Regions from separate parts of the Micromonospora sp. NPDC005172 genome, predicted to be linked through region 1. Evidence: riboswitches for the same ligand, from Rfam matches in the RefSeq annotation. Region 1 holds a riboswitch; the other holds the start of a gene.

Region 1 (7,019 bases):
GAACTCGCGGGTGGTGTCGTCGAACAGGTAGGCGGCGGCCAGGTGCTCGTACATCCAGTCGTCCACCACGCCGGCGGTGGCGTCGTAGCCGAACAGGTAGTCCACGGTGGCCGCCAGCTCGAACGCGCCCTTGTAGCCGTGCCGGCGCATCGCGGCGATCCACTTCGGGTTGACCACCCGGGCCCGGAACACCCGCCGGGTCTCCTCGCCCAGGGTGCGGGTGCGCACGTCGTGCGGCATCGCCGAGTCGCCCACGTACGCCGCCGGTGACGTGCCGGTCAGGTGGCGGACCATCGCCACCATCCCGCCGTGGTACTGGAAGTAGTCGTCGGAGTCGACGATGTCGTGCTCGCGGGTGTCCTGGTTCTTCACGGCGACCGCGATCCGGGCGAAGGAGCGTTCCATGTCGGCGCGCGCCTCCCGCCCGTCCAGGCCCCGGCCGTACGCGTAGCCACCCCACACCGCGTACACCTCGGCCAGGTCGGCATCGCTGCGCCACGTCCGGGCGTCGATAAGCGGCAGCAGTCCCGCGCCGTACGCCCCGGGCTTGGAGCCGAAGATCCGGGCGGTGGCCCGCCGCTCGTCGCCGTGCTCGGCGAGGTCGGCGGCCACGTGGGCGCGCAGGTAGTTCTCCTCGTCCGGCTCGTCCAGCGCGGCGACCCGCCGCACGGCGTCGTCGAGCAGCGCCACCACGTGCGGGAACGCGTCGCGGAAGAAGCCGGAGATGCGCACGGTGACGTCGACCCGGGGTCGACCCAGCTCGACGGTCGGCACCACCTCGACGCCGGTGACCCGCCGGGACCGCTCGTCCCACACCGGCCGGCAGCCCAGCAGCGCGAGGACCTCGGCGATGTCGTCGCCCTGCGTCCGCATCGCGCTGGTGCCCCACACGGTCAACCCCACCGAGCGGGGGTACGCGCCGGTGTCGGCGAGGTGCCGGGCCAGCAGCGAGTCGGCGAGGGCCACCCCGACGTCCCAGGCGTTGCGGCTCGGGATGGCCTTCGGGTCGACGGAGTAGAAGTTCCGGCCGGTGGGCAGCACGTTGACCAGGCCCCGGGTGGGTGAACCGGACGGGCCGGGCGGCACGAACCGGCCGTCCAGCGCGCCGAGGGTGTTGCGCAGCTCGTCGGTGGTGCGATCCAGTCGGGGCACCAGTTCCGTGCCGGCGAAGCGCAGCACGGCTGCGACGTGCGGGATCGACTGGCCGGTCACCTCGGCGACGACGGCGTCGGCCGCGTCCACCGCCCAGTCCAGGGTCTCCATGCCGACGACCAGCCGGCGCGCGAGCCCTTCGATGAGGTCGATCGCGTCGGCGGCGGTGCCGGCCGGACCGTCCACCGCCTCGGTCAACGCCGTGGGCAGCGCGATCCGCTGGCCCGGTGTGGCGAGCAGGTCCTGTTCGTCGAGGCCGTACGCGGTGGCGAGAGCCTGCCGCAGGCCGGGCAGCGCCTGGGCGCCACCCCAGATCTGCGGGGCGCGCAGCACGGCGAGCACCAGGTTGACCCGCGGCTCACCGGTGGGCGCGTCGGCGAGGATGTGCAGCCCGTCGCGGATCTGCACGTCCTTGACCTCGCACAGGTAGCCGTCGAGGTGCAGCACGAAGTCGTCGAAGTCGTCCGCGTCGGGCATCGCCTCGGTGTGCAGGTCGTGGTGCAGCTCGGCGGCGCGTACCAGGTCCCAGATCTGCGCCCGCACGGTCGGCACCTTGGCCGGGTCGAGCGCCTGCACGGTGGCGTACTCGTCGAGCAGTTGCTCCAGTTTGGCCAGGTCGCCGTAGGTCTCGGCGCGGGCCATCGGCGGCACCAGGTGGTCGATGACGACGGCGTGTGCCCGTCGCTTGGCCTGGGTGCCCTCGCCGGGGTCGTTGACGATGAACGGGTAGACCAGCGGCAGGTCCGCGAGGACGGCGTCGGGCGCGCAGTCGGCGGCCAGGCCGAGGCCCTTGCCGGGCAGCCACTCCAGGGTGCCGTGCTTGCCCAGGTGCACCACGGCGTCCGCGCCGAAGCCGCCGTCCGCGACCGGGGCGGCGAGCCAGCGGTACGCGGCCAGGTAGTGATGGCTCGGCGGCAGGTCCGGGTCGTGGTAGATGGCGATCGGGTTCTCCCCGAACCCGCGTGGCGGCTGGATGAGCAGCGCCACGTTGCCGAACCGCAGCCCGGCCAGCACGATGTCGCCGCCCTCGGTGTACAGCTCGCCGGGCGGCTCCCCCCAGTGCTCCCGCATCCGCTCGCGCAGCTCGGCCGGGACCGCCTCGAACCACCGCCGGTACGTCTGCCCCGGTATCCGGGCCTCGGCGGCGGCCAACTGCTCCGGCGTCAGCCACTCGACGTCGTGACCACCGGCGGCGATCAACGCGTGGATCAGCGCGTCACCGTCGTCGGGCGGCGGCGCGGCGCCCAGGTCGTAGCCCGCCTCGGCGAGCGCGGCGAACAGCCGGACCGCCGAGGCCGGGGTGTCCAGCCCGACCGCGTTGCCGACCCGGGAGTGCTTGGTGGGGTACGAGCTGAGCACCACGGCGATCCGCTTGTCGGCGTTGGGCACGTACCGCAGGCGGGCGTGCCGCACCGCGATCCCGGCCACGCGGGCGGCCCGCTCGGGGTCGGCCGCGTACACCGAGAGCCCGTCGGCGTCGATCTGCTTGAACGAGAACGGCACGGTGACGATCCGGCCGTCGAACTCGGGGATGGCCACCTGCATCGCCGCGTCCAACGGGGACAGCCCCGCGTCGCTGGCGGCCCACTGCTCGCGGGTACTGGTCAGGCAGAGCGCCTGGATGACCGGCACGTCCAGGGCGGCGAGCGCGCCGACGTCCCAGGCGTCCTCGTCACTGCCGCTGGAGGCGTCGGCGGCGACCGCGCCACCGGCGGCGAGCACGGTGACCAGCAGCGCGTCGCAGCGGGCGAACAGCCCGAGCGGACCGGCGCCGGTGGTCAGCCCGCGCAGCGAGCCGCAGAAGATCGGCAGTGGGTTGCCGCCGGCAGCGCGGACCGCGTCGGCGAGCACGTCGACGAACGCGGTGTTGCCGGCGAGGGCGTGTGCCCGGTAGAAGACGATGCCGATGGTGGGCCGCTGCGGGTCGGTCGGATGGTCGCCGTGCACGCCGTACGCCGGGGTGGGCGCGGGCGGGGCGAACCCCTCACCGGTGAGCAGGACGGTGTCGGAGAGGAACCGGGCCAGCTGCCCGAGGTTGTCCGGTCCGCCCTCGACCAGGTAGGACAGCGCCTGGGCGACGACCCCGGCCGGCACCGTGGAGACCGCCATCAGCTCCGCGTCCGGCACCGCCTCGCCGCCGAGCACGACCGTGGGTACGCCGCCGGCGAGCACCGCGTCGAGGCCGTCCGGCCACGCCTGCCGACCCCCGAGCAGGCGTACGACGACGAGGTCGACCCCGTCGAGCAGGGCGGGCACCTCGTCGGCCGCCACGCGGGCGGGGTTGGCGAGCCGGTACTCGGCGTTGCTGGCGCGGGCGGCCAGCAGGTCGGTGTCGGCGGTGGAGAGCAGCAGAATGCGCACGGCACGCTCCGGACGGTGACGTCGACGCGCTCGCGGCAGCGAGCGGGCGACGTGGGATGGGCGCGGGGTTCAGCGGGCACCGCGACCCGGACCGCTCACCGGCGCGAGGCCGGCGGCGACGGGTGGCGTGGCGCGGAACTCAGCGGTGAACGGAGTCGATGCCGATCGCGGCGGCGGCACAGCCGCGGTGCGGGGAACGGCAGCAGCCGTCGATGATGGAGACGCCAAGCGTCATCGGGTCCTCCTCGGGTGTCCACGCCCTGGGGTACGTCCCGACGGCCGAAGTATCCTGGCTTCCGGATCGATGCTCTCCCCCGGCCTTCCAACCGCAGACACACGGCCGTGACTCACGAGGGGGGATCGCTCCCCGGTGACAGTGGCGGGACCGCGTCGGATTCGCACCGACTTCCTTCACTGCCGTCAGGCCGCGAATGCTGCCACACCCCCACGCTGCGGGTCAACGCCGCTCCGGCCCGCCCAGCAGGCGCGCGTCGCCGAGCTGCGGCGGTGGACACCGCCGCCGATGCCCCCGCCTCGATGCCCGCCCTGCTGTTCGCCACCTCGCCGCCCGCACCCGGATGCCTCGCACCTCGCTACCCGCGGCCCATGCCCGACATCCTTTGCTCTGCTTCCCTACCGGCAACGCGGACGGGGTCGCACTGGCGCCTCCGGTGAAGCAGAGCAAAGGATGCGCGGAGCCCCCTGGCCCGCGTCGGCGGCAGGACGGGGGTGGGCGTGCGGCCGGATGTGTCTCAGCGGGCGTGGCGCTCCGGGTGTGCCCGATTCCACACCCGCATCCGCTCCGGATAGCCGGTGCGGGCCGCCTCGTACAGCGGCACCGCGTGCTTGCGGGCGATGTCGCCGGCCGCCCGGGGTGTGCCGGTGCGGCGGCGGATCCACTCACCGTCGTGGGCGATCGCGACCACTGTGGTGTCGGTGGCGGTGGTCTCCGGCTCCAGGTAGAACTCCACCCCGCGCCGGCTGGCGACGAACGCCTCCAACGCGGCGAGGTCGTCCCGGGTGGCCTCGCGGTCCAGCTTCGTCGGGGTCGCCTCGGCGCCTCGTGACCGCCGGTTGAACCAGCCCATGCCCAGCCCCTCTCCTTTGACGCCACCTCCAGTTCAGCACCGATTCCTGGCAATACGCTGCACGGCGGGTGGGAAAAATCTGACTCACCGGGTCCCGGGCGGAACCCGACACGCGCGAGCGGTGTCAGCAGTGCGAGCCAAACCGGAGGTTCCCCTGGACGACGACGTGCTCGTCACCCGCGCCCGAGCCGGTGACCTGGAGGCGTACGACCTCCTGGTCGCCCGGCACACCGCGTCCGCGTACCGGACGGCGGTGCTGCTCGGCGCGGGACCGGACTCCGAGGACGTCGTCCAGGAGGCGTTCGTGAAGGGGTACCGCAAGCTGTCCCGGTACCGGGGGGAGGCGTCCTTCCGCTCCTGGCTGCTCGCGATCGTCGCCAACGAGACCCGCAACCTGCACCGGTCCCGCTCGCGCCGGGACGGCCTGGTCCTGCGGGCGGCGGCGGCCCACTCGCCCGCGATCGCCGGGGACGACGCGGTCGGCGCGGTCCTCGCCGGTGAGCGCCGCGCCCAGCTGGTGGCGGCCCTGCGCCAACTGCCGGAACGGGACCGCGAGGTGATCGTCTGTCGGTTCCTCCTCGACCTCGGCGAGCAGGAGACGGGCGTCATGCTGGGCTGGCCCCGGGGAACGGTGAAGTCGCGGACCTCGCGGGCGCTGGCGAAACTGCGCGCCCTGCTCGTCGACGAGGAGGCGCACCATGGATGACCTCGGCCGAAACGCCGGCGACCTCGACGCGGAGCTGCGCGGCCTCGAAGCGGAGCTGCACGACCTCGGCGCCTGGCTGGCGACGCCGGACGCGCCGGACGTGACCGCACGCGTACACGACCGTCTCGTCCGTGACGTACGCGGACGGCGTCGATGGCGGTCCCTCGCCGCGGCGACGCTCGTGGCCCTGCTGGTCGCGGCGCTGCCGCCGACGCGCGCCGCCGTCGCCGACGCCGTCGGGGAGGTGCTGCGCTTCGCGGGCGTCGAGATCGCCACGTCGCCGACGCCGTCGTCGCCCGGCGGCGAGCCGTCACCCCTGCCGTCGCTGCGGACGGTGGGCCTCGACGAGGCGCGACGGGCGGTGCGCTTCCCGATCCGTGTGCCGCCCGCGCTCGGTCCGCCGGAGCGGGTGTCGATCGCCGATCCCGACGGCACTGGCGCGTACCGGGTGGCGACGTTGCTCTACGACGGTGGCTCGCTGCGCCTCGACGCGTTCGACGGTCGCCTCGACCTCGCGTTCCACAAACGGACCAGCCGTGCGGGAACGGAGTGGACGCAGGTCGACGGCGACTTCGCCATCTGGGTCGACGGTCCCCACGTGCTGTCCTACGTCGACCGGTCGGGCCAGATCCGTCAGGAGACCGCCCGGCTCGCGGCGCCGACCCTGATCTGGGAGCAGGGCGGGGTGACCTACCGCCTGGAGGGCGCGCGCACGCGAGCCGCGGCGGTGGCGATCGCCGAGTCGCTGCTCTAACTTTCCCGGAACCTGCGCGGCCCAAGCGGTGTCCCCCTGGTACGGGGCACACGTCTCTTCGAGAGGGAGCGCAATGGTCACCTGGGGCAGGTTCCTACTGGGTACGGTCCTTTTGCTGACGGCCTGCACGGCCGCCGGCCGGCCGGAGACGTCGACCGACGGCTCGGTCACGGCGACGCCCGCCGACGGCCCGGCCACAACGTCGGCGACCGGCTGCACGGCGCGGGTCGAGACGGGGACGCTGCCCGACTGGGCGGACGCGGGGTTCACCGGTGACGCCCGCGCCCCGCACACCATCGGCGCGCGGGGCGAGATCGCGGCGGTGCTGTTCGGCGATCCGCTGGCCCAGGTCCGACCGGACGGGTCGAGCAACAAGATCCTGTGGGTGGCGCGGCCCACCACGACGTCGCCGGCCACGACCGCGTCGGCCACGCTGGAGATCACCGCCAGGCTGGACGGCACCGACACGGTAGTGACCCGCGAGGTCGCCGGGGGGCCGGGCCCGTCGATCATCGACCTGCCCCGTGCGGGGTGCTGGCATCTCGACCTGCGCTGGGCCGGGCGCACCGACACGATGGATCTCGTCTACGCCGAACGGAAGCCCTGAGGACGGGGAAGACCCTCCCGCCATATCCAACATATACCGCATGGGGGGACTTGCGGCAAGGCCCCCGGTGTCCCGCAGAATGGCCCGTCCAAGGCCATGACCTGCGGAAACGGGAGCCATGCGGATGAACGAGTCGTCGGCGGCGATCAGTGTGTTCGACCTGCCCGAGAACCGTGCCGCCAAGGCCGACCCGGCTCTCATCGCCCGCGACGAGCAACACTTCGCCGCGATCGCGGCGAGCCTCGCACGGTCGATCGCCGACCTGTCCGACCGCCTCGACGCCGAGCGTCGGGCGCCCGCCGGCAAGGGTCGCCAGGCGGTGGTCCGGGACGAGGAGGTCCGCCGCCTGAG
Region 2 (7,019 bases), on a different contig from region 1:
CTGGACACTGGCCAGTGGACAGACGGTGTCGCAGGTGTGGAACGGCACACTCGCCCAGTCGGGCAGCCAGGTGAGCGTCGCGAACGCCAGTTACAACGGCCAACTCGCGCCGGGCGCGTCGACCACCGCCGGCTACCTCAGCTCCATCACCTCAACCAGTCCCCCGGCCAGCACGCCGACCTGCACCCCCGCCTGATCCACCGTCCCACCCCCAAGAACACCCCCACCCCATCCCCACACCCCGTCCGCCGCCGACGTCGATCATGAAGCTGGGGCCCCCGAACGCCGATAGGGAGCAACAACGTCATGCTCGACGGGGCGGGGAGGGGGTGGGGTGGGGGTCCTAGAAGTCGTCGTCGAAGGCGACCGCGCCGCTCACGCCGACCTGGTACGCCGACACCCGCCGCTCGAAGAAGTTGGACAGCTCCTGCACGTCCTGCAACTCCATGAAGGCGAACGGATTGGCCGACCCGTAGTGCGGTGCGATCCCGAGCTGGGCCAGACGGCGGTCGGCGACGTGCTGGAGGTACTCCCGCATGTCCACGAGGGTGAGACCGGGCACCCCCTGACCCACCAGGTCCTCGGCGAACCGGACCTCGCACTCGACGGCCTCGGTGAGCATCCGGCGAACCTGTTCGGCGAGGTCGTCGTCGAACAGGTCGGGTTCCTCGGCGCGGACGGTGTCGACGACGTCGAACGCGAACGCCATGTGCATGGACTCGTCGCGGAACACCCAGTTGGTCCCGGACGCCAGACCGTGCAGCAGGCCACGCGAGCGCAGGAAGTAGACGTACGCGAACGCGCCGTAGAAGAACAGGCCCTCGATGCAGGCGGCGAAGCAGATCAGGTTGAGCAGGAACGCCCGCCGGTCCTCGCGGGTACGCAGCTCCCGCATCTCCTGCAACGAATCGATCCACCGGAAGCAGAACTCCGCCTTGCGACGGATCGACGGGATGTTCTCGATGGCCGCGAACGCCGCGAACCGCTCGGTCTCGTCCGGCACGTACGTGTCGAGCAGGTTGAGGTAGAACTGGACGTGCACGGCCTCCTCGAACAGTTGCCGCGACAGGTAGAGCCGACCCTCGGGGCTGTTGACGTGCTGGTACAGGTTGAGAACGAGGTTGTTGGCGACGATCGTGTCGCCGGTGGCGAAGAACGCCACGAGACGGCTGACCAGGTGCCGCTCGGCCGGCGACAACCGGTCCAGGTCGGCGAGGTCGGCGTGCAGGTCGACCTCCTCCACCGTCCACGTGTTGCGGATGGCGTCCCGGAACCGGTCGAAGAAGTGCGGGTAACGCATCGGACGCAGCGTGAGGTCCATCCCGGGGTCGAGCAGCATGTGTGTGGTCCTCGCGTCGGCGGTGCTGTCGGTGGTGGGGTCGGCGACGGTCACTGGCACGCCTCGCACGACTCGGGGTTCTCCAGCGAGCAGGCCAACGCCTCGGCGTCGCCCGTCGACGGCGTGACCACCGCGACGGTCGCCTGCTGGATACGCGTGGCGGGGCGCGAGCGCAGGTAGTAGGTGGTCTTCAGGCCGGACTTCCAGGCGTACAGGTACATCGAGGAGAGCTTGCCGATGGTGGGCGAGGCCAGGAACAGGTTCAGCGACTGGGACTGGTCGATGAACGGGGCGCGGGCAGCGGCCAGGTCGATCAGCGCCCGCTGCGGCAGCTCCCACGCGGTGCGGAACAGCTCCCGCACGTCGGCCGGCAGCTCCGCGACCGACTGCACCGAGCCATCGGCCCGCTTGATCGCCGACCGGATCTGCTCGGTCCACAGACCACGGGCCTTCAACTCGCGTACCAGAGCGGTGTTGACCTGGAGGAACTCCCCCGACAGGGTCTCGCGCTTGAAGAGGTTGGACACCTGCGGCTCGACGCACTCGTAGCAGCCGGCGATCGAGGCGATCGTCGCGGTCGGGGCGACCGCCACCAGCAGCGAGTTGCGCAGCCCGTACTCCTCGACCTCCTGGCGCAGCGCGGCCCAGCGTGCGGTCTGCGTACCCTCGACACCCCACAGGTCCGGTTGCAGGCGCCCCCGCGCGGCCCGGGTCTGCGCGAACGCCGGATGTGCCCCGAACCGGCGGGCCAGGTCGGCGGAGGTCTCCAGCGCGGTGAGGTACAGCTCCTCGCTGATCCGCGTGGACAGCTCCCGCGCGGCCGGCGAGTCGAACGGCAGCCGCAGCGCGAAGAACACGTCCTGCAACCCCATCAACCCGAGCCCGACCGGACGCCAGCGGGGGTTGCTCGCCGCCGCCTGCGGCGTCGGGTAGTAGTTGATGTCGATGACCCGGTCGAGGAACGTCACGGCGGTGCGGACCGTGGCGCGCAGCCGTTCCCAGTCGATGCCGTCGTCGCTCAGGTGGGCGGCGACGTTCACCGAGCCGAGGTTGCACACGGCGGTCTCGGCGTCGCTGGACACCTCGATGATCTCGGTGCAGAGGTTGGAGAGGTGCACCACGTTGCCCGGCTCGGCCGTCTGGTTGCACAGCCGGTTGGCCGCGTCCTTAAAGGTCATCCAGCCGTTGCCGGTCTGGGCCAGGGTCCGCATCATCTTCCCGTACAGCTCACGCGCCGGCAGCTGCCGCACGTACCGACCCTGCGCCTCGGCCGCCCGGTACGCGGCGTCGAACCGCTCCCCCCACAGGTCCGGCAGTTCCGGCACCTCGTCGGGGTCGAACAGCGACCACATCTCGTCCGCCTCGACTCGGCGCATGAACTCGTCCGGAATCCAGTTGGCCAGGTTGAGGTTGTGGGTACGGCGGGCGTCCTCGCCGGTGTTGTCGCGTAGCTGGAGGAACTCCTCGATGTCCGGGTGCCACGGCTCGAGGTAGACGCAGGCCGCGCCCTTGCGTCGGCCGCCCTGGTTGACCGCGGCGACGCTCGCGTCCAGTGTGCGCAGCCACGGCACGATTCCGTTGGACTGCCCGTTGGTGCCCCGGATCAGCGCACCGCGGGACCGGACCCGGGAGTACGCGATGCCGATGCCACCGGCGAACTTGGACAGGTTGGCGACCTGGGCGTAGCGCGCGTAGATCGAGTCCAGCTCGTCGCGCGGCGAGTCGACCAGATAGCACGAGGACATCTGCGTGTGCCGGGTGCCGGAGTTGAACAACGTCGGTGAGCTGGGCAGATAGGCGAGGCTGGACATGAGCCGGTAGAAGTCGACCGCTTCGTCAGGCGTACGCGACAGGCCGCAGGCCACCCGCAGCAGCCAGTACTGCGGGGTCTCCAACACCAGCCTTGAGGTGGGGTGACGCAGCAGGTACCGGTCGTAGACCGTGCGCAGGCCGAAGTACTCGAACCGACGGTCACCGTCGGCGTCGACGGCGTTGTCGAAGGTCTCGGCGTGCGCGTTGACGAACGCGGCGGTCTCGTCGCCGATCAGGCCCACGGCGTGGCCGGCCCGGATCGCCGCGCTGAACGAGGCGATGCCCTGCCGACGGACCTCCTTGTCGACATAGCCGGCCAACAGGCGCGCGGCCAGGCGCGAGTACTGCGGTTCCGCGCCGATCATCTCGGCTGCCGTCTGGATGGACAGCCGGTCCAGCTCCGCCGTCGTCGCGCCGTCGTAGAGGCCGCTGATCGTACGGGTGGCGACCCGCATCGGGTCGACGTCGGTCAGGTCGTCGGCCCACCGCTCGACCGCCCGGACGATCCTGTTGACGTCGACGGCCTCGGTGCCGCCGTCGCGTTTGCGGACCTGCATCGGTGTCCGCCGCAGGGCTTCGCCGCTGACCGGTACCACCTCGGTGACTGTCACCACTCACTCCTCGGGAGTTCGAGACCTCACGGCCCTCGGACGCGAGGAGACGGACACCGTCGGACGCCACGCCAGCGCGGCGTGGGTCAGGTGGCGTCAGCCGTCCCACGCGGCCTCGGACCGCCGCACACCCGGGGTCGGGTACGCGGCGCGCTGGCAGGTCTTCGGACTCGTGGGCGCGACCGGGACTAGCCGGTCTCCTACTGGCCGTCGCTTCCCAGGCCGATTGGTGGCCCAGTGCTGATGGCGGCGTTCGTTCCCACTCACCGCTGCGGGACAGTCCCGGATTCCCACCGGGTTCCCTCTTGCCTCGACCACTCGGGATGAGCGGCCGAACCAGCTGCGGTCGACACCATATATAGGGGGGACCACGTTTGTCACACCCCACATGTCGGGTCCGGGCGTGTCGCGGTCAACGGTGATGGTCACCGTCGACACCTTCGAGTCGGCCGGTGAGCGCACGTCGGGCGGCAGCGCGTCCGGCTGTCGCCGCCGGCTTGACTGAGCCGAACCGGCACCGATACGGTCGATCCACTATCTGCGGCGACGCGAGGGAAGCCGGTGAGAATCCGGCGCGGTCGCGCCACTGTGAGCGGTCCCCACTCGGGGGTCGCGAGCCAGGACGCTCGGTCGTCCGCAGCCTTGCGATGGGGACGCGTCATCCCCGAGGAGGTTCGTGCACGCATGTCCAGCTCCACGTCCAGCCAGCCGCTGGTGCACCCCGCTGTCCCGACCCGTCTGCTGTGGGCGGTCCTGGCCACGGTCGCCGCGCTCGCCCTGCTGACCTACCTCGTCGCCTTCGACCAGGGGGCCGTCTCCCGCAGCGGCATGTACCTGCACGAGTTGATGCACGACGGTCGGCACCTGCTCGGTGTCCCGTGCCACTGACCGGCACCGGCACCGCACCCTCGTTCGTCACGGTCCTGCTGCGCGGCCTGCTCGCCGGCCTGGTGGCAGGCCTGCTCGCCGGAACGTTCGCCTACGTCGTCGGCGAACCGCACGTCGAGGCGGCCATCGCCATCGAGGAGGCGGCGGCTGCCACGCACGCCGAATCCCCCGTCGACGGGCACCAGCACGACGAGGACGCCCTGGTCGGCCGCAACGGCCAGCGCGGCGGCCTGTTCCTGGCCACCGGCCTGTTCGGCGCCGCGATGGGCGGCCTGCTGGCCACCGCGTACGTCCTGCTGAGCCGGCGACGCAGGGCCGTCGACGACGGGCGGGGCGGTCTGCTACTGGCCGGCGGCGCGCTGCTCGGCGTGGTGATCGTGCCGTTCCTCAAGTACCCGCCGAACCCTCCGGCCGTCGGCGACCCGTCCACCATCGACCAGCGCACGGTCACCTACCTGTTGATGGTGGTACTCGGCCTGGTCGCGGTCTGGTCGGGCTCGCTCGGCTACCGTTCGGTCGGCGAGCACTCGCCGGTGTGGCTCCGCGCCAGCGCGGCAGTCGGCGGTTTCCTGCTGGTCACCGTCGTCTCCTATGTGGTGCTGCCGTCGTTCCAGGAGGTCCCCGGTGATTTCCCCGCGACGCTGCTGTGGAGTTTCCGCCTCGCCTCCCTGGGCACCCAGGTGGTGCTGTGGACCGGGCTCGGTCTGCTCTTCGCCGCTCTGATGCACCGCCAACGCGCGGTCGCCGAGGCACGACTGGCCGGGTGAGCGCCACCAGCCTGCGGTTGGTCGCCCACGGGCACACCGTCGCCCTGCGGCAGGCCCGGTTCGGCGGGAACGACAGCCTGGACGAGGGCGGCCGGCGCGCCGCCCTCGCCCTGTCCCCCGTCGACCCGGGCCGGCGGACCGGCGACGGCCACGCCTGCCTGTCCAGTCCCGCGACGGCGGCCGTGCAGACCGCGTACGCCCTCGGCCTGACGCCCGCGGTCGAGTCGGCGCTTGCCGACTGCGACTACGGGGAGTGGGCCGGTCGGTCCCTTCAGGACATCGCCGCGACGCGGCCCGCGGCGCTGCATGAGTGGCTGACCAGCCCGGACGCGGCACCGCACGGTGGCGAGTCGGTCGCGGCGCTACGCCAGCGCGTCGGTCGGTGGCTGGACGCCCAGCGTGGCGTCGGTCGACGGGTCACGGCGGTCACTCATCCGCTCGTGGTCCGCGTCGCGCTGGTGCACGCCCTGGATCTGCCACTGGCGACGTACCGGCAGTTCGACGTCGCGCCGCTGGCGATCGTCCGGCTCACCGACCACGGCCGACGATGGCAGCTCCGGCTGAGCGCGCCCCCGTCACCCTCGGCAGGCGACAGAGCCGGTGAGCGACATACCACAGAGGTATGAATATGACTCTGAGGTATGTGCCGCACAACCGACATGCCTCGCCGGCGGCGAGGAGCGCCAGTGGTGGCCGCCGCACGAGGGGCGACCCGCGAAGCACGTGCATCTCGGGGTCGAGGCCGGGTGGACCCGGAACCGCAGTCGGGCGGGCCGTGTGTCACGGCCCGCCCCACTGCGTCGTACCCGGCCTACTTCGCGCCGGTGACCGTGAACGGTCGGGACACCGGCGTCGCCGACGTGCCGCCGGACAGCGTCACGCTGGTCACGCCCGGCCGCGCCGAATCCGGAACGCTGACTGTCGCGCCGGCGACGACGCCGTCACCGTTCGCGCGTACCGTGCCGACCCCACGGCCGTCGCCGAAGCTGACCGCGATCGCCTCGTTCGGCGCGAAGCCGGAGCCGTCGACGGTGATCGACGTGCCCCGCGGTGCGGACGCCGTCGGCAACGACAGACGCGGCTGGTAGGTCGGGCCCGTCGGCGGGGCGGTCACCTGGACGGTGGCCGTCGCCGGCGTGCTCGAGGACGCGCCGGTGGCGCTGACCGCGTACCGGCCCGGTGTCGTGTTCCCCGAGGTCGCGACGACCGCGCGGATCGTGCCCGTCGCGGACGCCGAGACCGTCACGTCGCGGATCGTGCCGGCCGCCAGGCCCACCGTCACCCGCTCGCCGGCGGCGAACCCGCTGCCGACGACCGTGACCGCGTCACCGGCAAGGACCGGCTGCGTCCCGGACACCGCGAGAGTGGTGCGCGCTCCGGCCCGCCGGACGGTCACGGTGAAGCTGGCGGTGCTGCTGGACAGCGTGTCCCACGCGGTGACGCGCACCGTGTAGGTGCCCTCCGCCGCGTAGGTGTGCCGACCGCTCAACGCGCCGTCCGCGCCGACCGTGGCGTCGTCCGGAACCGTGCCGTCGCCCCACTGGACGCGGGCGCGGTAGCCGGTCGCGCCGGGGACACCGCCGCTGACCGACCCGAGGTTCG

Evidence for each region. A riboswitch is a leader RNA that binds a small molecule or an ion and turns the genes downstream of it on or off. The one in region 1 is predicted to bind cobalamin.
Region 2: another riboswitch for cobalamin. It lies ahead of ABZV06_RS09695 (ribonucleoside-diphosphate reductase subunit alpha); the one in region 1 lies ahead of cobN (cobaltochelatase subunit CobN).

What each region holds. Positions count from the first base shown of each region.
Region 1 is NZ_JBEXIL010000043.1:31,963-38,981, forward strand. Features, by position in the region: gene cobN (cobaltochelatase subunit CobN) at 1-3,513, opposite strand, end outside; cobalamin riboswitch at 3,796-3,925, opposite strand; gene ABZV06_RS24830 (hypothetical protein) at 4,266-4,601, opposite strand; gene ABZV06_RS24835 (RNA polymerase sigma factor) at 4,732-5,307, shown strand; gene ABZV06_RS24840 (hypothetical protein) at 5,300-6,061, shown strand; gene ABZV06_RS24845 (hypothetical protein) at 6,135-6,668, shown strand; gene helR (RNA polymerase recycling motor ATPase HelR) at 6,793-7,019, shown strand, end outside.
Region 2 is NZ_JBEXIL010000010.1:134,478-141,496, reverse strand. Features, by position in the region: gene ABZV06_RS09705 (family 43 glycosylhydrolase) at 1-196, shown strand, start outside; gene ABZV06_RS09700 (ribonucleotide-diphosphate reductase subunit beta) at 344-1,339, opposite strand; gene ABZV06_RS09695 (ribonucleoside-diphosphate reductase subunit alpha) at 1,390-3,708, opposite strand; cobalamin riboswitch at 3,900-4,118, opposite strand; cobalamin riboswitch at 4,273-4,412, shown strand; gene ABZV06_RS09690 (CbtB domain-containing protein) at 4,447-4,650, shown strand; gene ABZV06_RS09685 (CbtA family protein) at 4,641-5,417, shown strand; gene ABZV06_RS09680 (histidine phosphatase family protein) at 5,414-6,043, shown strand; gene ABZV06_RS09675 (GH92 family glycosyl hydrolase) at 6,229-7,019, opposite strand, start outside.